2 regions of the Pseudoalteromonas sp. SR44-8 genome follow, and region 2 is predicted to be linked to the other one. Evidence: riboswitches for the same ligand, from Rfam matches in the RefSeq annotation. Region 2 holds a riboswitch; the other holds the start of a gene.

Region 1 (2,206 bases), on a different contig from region 2:
ACTACCTTGATGATTTTCCTTGATGACAAAGTTACCATTGGTCACTTGCTATTGTTGGTTGTGCCTGCGTTATTTAGCGTGGCGCTATTGGCCATTATGCTGTCATTTGGACTCAACGGCCAAGTTGAGTTTACCAAACAAGAGGACCGTCGCATTGAGAAAACAGATATCACTATTGCAGTGATTTTCTTATCAACGATTGTCGGGACATTAACGTTAAGCGTGCTTTATCATGTGCCGCCTTTGTTAACTTTCTTATTTGGTTTGTCGTTGATGTTTTTAGTAGCGCAATTTTTAATGCGCAAAAAAGATGTGAATAAAAAAATCATCGATTATATTCGCGAAATAGAATACGACACCTTACTGTTCTTCGTTGGCGTATTATTACTTGTAGGCGCTCTGAAAGAAGTCGGTATGCTCAGTAAGTTCACTCATCTTTACGAGTTAATGCCAGCACAATACGCTAATTATTTAATGGGTATATTATCAGCTGCGGTTGACAACGTACCACTAACGGCTGCGTTACTTAAAGCTGAAATAGTGATGAGTCCACAACAATGGTTGTCGTTTACGTATGCAACTGGAGTGGGTGGGTCCATGCTTATTATTGGCTCGGCTGCCGGTATTATCGCTATGAGTAAAGTAAAAGCGCTTACCTTCATGAGTTATTTACGTATGTCGGTGTATTTATTAATCGCTTATACAATTGGTTATATGGGATCGTATTTAGCAGGTAGTTTTATTTAATTGCTTTTATTATTTAAAACAACTTGACAGCTAGACGTCTAAACGATAACTTTCAAAGCCCGCTTAATAGCGGGTTTTGTTATTTAATTGCTAATAATTTACGTAATTAATCTAACATTCAGAAGAGGTGCGGTACTTAGGTACTTAATGTTAGGCGACGTATGCCTGTAATCATTAAGGAGGGAAGTACTCGCCGAGGAAAGCAACTGGACGTCACAGTGGTTTTTCGGTTTATGGGGCTGAATCCTCAAAACTGTCACCAATTAGGTGGAGAGCTTCTGGCAGTGGACTTTTCTTATCGAGCACCCCCTTGCCAAGTTCTTCTTGTTTTATCGTGGTATGAATGCCACAAAAGGAGACGACATGAATACCCAATTAGCTGCAACTAACTTGCAACAGTCAGCACAAAATCAAAAATCAGACTACGTAGTCGCAAAGTTCGGTGGCACCAGTGTGGCTAACTTTGAAGCGATGAGCCGTTGCAGTGAAATTATTGTAGCCGATAACAACGTACGAGTAGTGGCCGTCAGTGCCAGCGCAGGAGTGACTAATCACCTTGTGACCTTATGTAAAAAAGATTTATCAGCAGATGAGCGCAATGAGAACATTGCTGGCGTTATTGCTATTCAAGAAGCTATTTTAAATGAGCTGTCATTGGATGCTGATTTAGCTCATGGCTTTGATGAAACCATTAAAGCTTTTAAGTCACTTGCCAGTGAGCCACTAAAATCAAAGCAACAACATGATGAGTTATTGAGCTTTGGTGAGCGTTTATCATCCTATTTATTTACTCAGGTACTGCGTTTAAATGGCTTAAATGCGGTGCGTTTTGATGTGCGACAGGTATTAAAAACCGACAGCCAGTTTTCTAAAGCAACCCCAGATGTAGCTGCAACAGCAATGGCCGCAAAAGAGCATTTAATTCCGTTATTAGCTGAACAGGTTATTGTAACTCAAGGCTTTATAGGCAGCGACGCACATGGTCAAACTACCACACTTGGTCGTGGTGGTTCAGATTACAGTGCGGCATTACTGGCCGAAGCTATAAACGCTAAGAGCGTGCACATTTGGACTGATGTCGTGGGCATTTTTAGCACTGATCCGCGCTTATGTGCTAAGGCTACGCCGATTGCGCGTTTAAGTTTTGATGAAGCGGCCGAAATGGCTACCTTTGGGGCGAAAGTATTACATCCGGCAACTATCTTACCTGCGAGCCGCAGCCATATTAGTGTGTTTGTTGGTTCTAGCCGTGAGCCTGAACGTGGTGGTACCTGGATCGAACGTGAGAAATCACAAATCCCCGGAATTCGTGCTGTCACGCAGCGTAAAAATCAAATATTGTTAACCTTAAAAAGCCCCGAAATGCTTTTGGCTAGTGGCTTTTTAGCTCACGTGTTTACAATTTTAAGTGAGTTTAATATCTCGGTTGATTTGGTAACTACCTCTGAGATAAGTGTTG
Region 2 (2,206 bases):
GACTAAAACTGCCATGTTCACTTGCCACTTCATGGATCATATACGCATTTTCTGGGATCGTTTGCACTTTTTTAAAGTTACGAACGATTCGCTCATCGGTGGCTTTTTGCTCAAGCATATCTGGCGGCATCATTAATAATTTAGCCACACTAAAATCCCAAAATACTTCCCGAAAACCTGGCCATTTATTGTTGATCACTGACCAATAAAAACCACTTTGAAAAATTTTGCGGGTAAACTCTTCAAGCCATGCATCATCAGGTAAAGCAGTTAATTGCTTTGCATTTTGAGGGGCAACAAGTAAGTGCTGTAACATTACTTCGCTACCTTTTCGCTGTGCCGCTCGTTGATATATATCTTGAAATTTTTCCATTACTCACTACCACTGCTTGTTATTACGCTTACTGTAACGCTATTTACGTTGTAAAAAAATGTCAGGAGCACATTGCAGCTAAAAATAAACTTAAAAATATCCAGCCTTGACACCTAGACGGCTAAAATGCTTTAATCTTCCGTATTACCCCTATTAAAGGTGTGAGTTTTAAACGATAAAACTTGCACCATGGGCTAGAAGAGGTGCGTTATTCAGGTAACGTATGTGAGGAGCACACACTCCAGTGATCATACGTGAGGGGAATTAACGCCGAGAAGTAACACTTTTTGTGAAGTTTTACTTCGGGCGACTGGGTTGAATCCCAGCGACTGTCACCAATAACAGCTTGGCTGTTAAAATATTTGGTGGAGAGCTTCTGGTCTTAGCGTAATAAGGCCATAGCGCCCTATTATATTAAGCCCATTCGCTCTTCGAATTATTAGTTCGAACGACGTTAATGTGGCTCCAATCATAAAAGCTTATTAACTCCTCGAATCACTTATAAGTTCGTGAGAGATGATCAATAACTTCAATTTAAATGACTACCCTTTGTGGACGGCACTCGTCACGCCATTTACTGACGCTGGTGAAGTCGACTATGCCACTCTTGATCAGTTAGTTGCACAGCAGCAAGTGGCTAACAATGGTATTTTATTACTTGGTAGCACCGGCGAAGGCCTCGCACTAACACTCAAAGAGCAACAAGCGATTGTTGAACATGTGTGCCAATTAACGCCAACAGTACCACTGATGGTTGCAGTAGGCGGTATAAACCTAAAGCAACAAATTGCCTGGGTTGAATACTGTAATCAGTTACCCATTCATAGCTATTTACTGGGCACTCCCCTATACGCTAAGCCCGGCGTGGTAGGCCAAACACATTGGTTTGAAAGCTTACTTAATACCAGTAAACATCCTTGCATGCTTTATAACGTACCAGGACGCAGTGCTGTTGATATTCCATCGGCCGTAATTAGCAACTTGAAAGACCATAAAAACTTGTGGGCACTCAAAGAAGCCAGTGGCGACATTGCTAAATTTGAAGGTTTTAGAAAAGTCGCACCTAATTTAGCTATTTTTAGCGGTGACGATGCACTGATGCCTTACTTTGCCCAGGCTGGCGCAAAAGGTTTAGTCTCTGTGGCTGCTAATGCATGGCCTGTGCAAACCCATGAGTTTGTAAAACGAAGTCTCAGCGGTCAACACCCCAATTTATTTGCCGACTGGTCACAAGCCATTCAAAGCTTGTTTGCTGTCGCAAACCCTATCCCCGTCAAAGTATTGATGCATTTACAAGGGCGAATTAACAGCCCGTACTTACGTCCACCTTTGACGCATCTTGAGTTAACGCAAACTGATTGTATTAACAACGCAAACAACACCATTTTATCTTGGCATTAAATACAGGTTTTTATAATGAGCTGGTTAGAACTACTAAATAATTTAGAATCGGGCGCAGTGCGCGCAGCAACACAAGACGACAACGGCCAATGGCATGCTAACGTTGCAGTAAAACAAGGTATTTTAGAAGCGTTTAAAAATGGCACTAATACCGAATTTCCAGGTGGCTTTGTTGATAAACACAATTTAGCACCACAAGGTTTTGCAGCCGATGCTGGAGTGCGTATAGTACCTGGTGGCTCAAGCGTTCGCCGTGGCGCACACGTTGCTAAGGGCACGATTATTATGCCACCAGCATATGTAAACATTGGTGCGTTTATCGATGAAGGCACTATGGTTGATAGCCACGCGTTAGTGGGGTCGTGTGCGCAAGTAGGTAAAAATGTACATTTAAGCGCTGCAGTACAACTAGGCGGTGTACTTGAACCTATT

What was found. A riboswitch is a leader RNA that binds a small molecule or an ion and turns the genes downstream of it on or off. The one in region 2 is predicted to bind lysine.
Region 1: it holds a riboswitch for lysine, as region 2 does, so the genes downstream of both, lysC (lysine-sensitive aspartokinase 3) here and dapA (4-hydroxy-tetrahydrodipicolinate synthase) in region 2, are expected to answer to the same signal.

What each region holds. Positions count from the first base shown of each region.
Region 1 covers NZ_JACJDS010000010.1:6,327-8,532, forward strand. The annotation lists gene nhaD (sodium:proton antiporter NhaD) at 1-747, shown strand, start outside; lysine riboswitch at 862-1,033, shown strand; gene lysC (lysine-sensitive aspartokinase 3) at 1,111-2,206, shown strand, end outside.
Region 2 covers NZ_JACJDS010000042.1:33,445-35,650, reverse strand. The annotation lists gene H5183_RS18005 (DNA-3-methyladenine glycosylase I) at 1-373, opposite strand, end outside; lysine riboswitch at 564-757, shown strand; gene dapA (4-hydroxy-tetrahydrodipicolinate synthase) at 890-1,774, shown strand; gene H5183_RS17995 (2,3,4,5-tetrahydropyridine-2,6-dicarboxylate N-succinyltransferase) at 1,790-2,206, shown strand, end outside.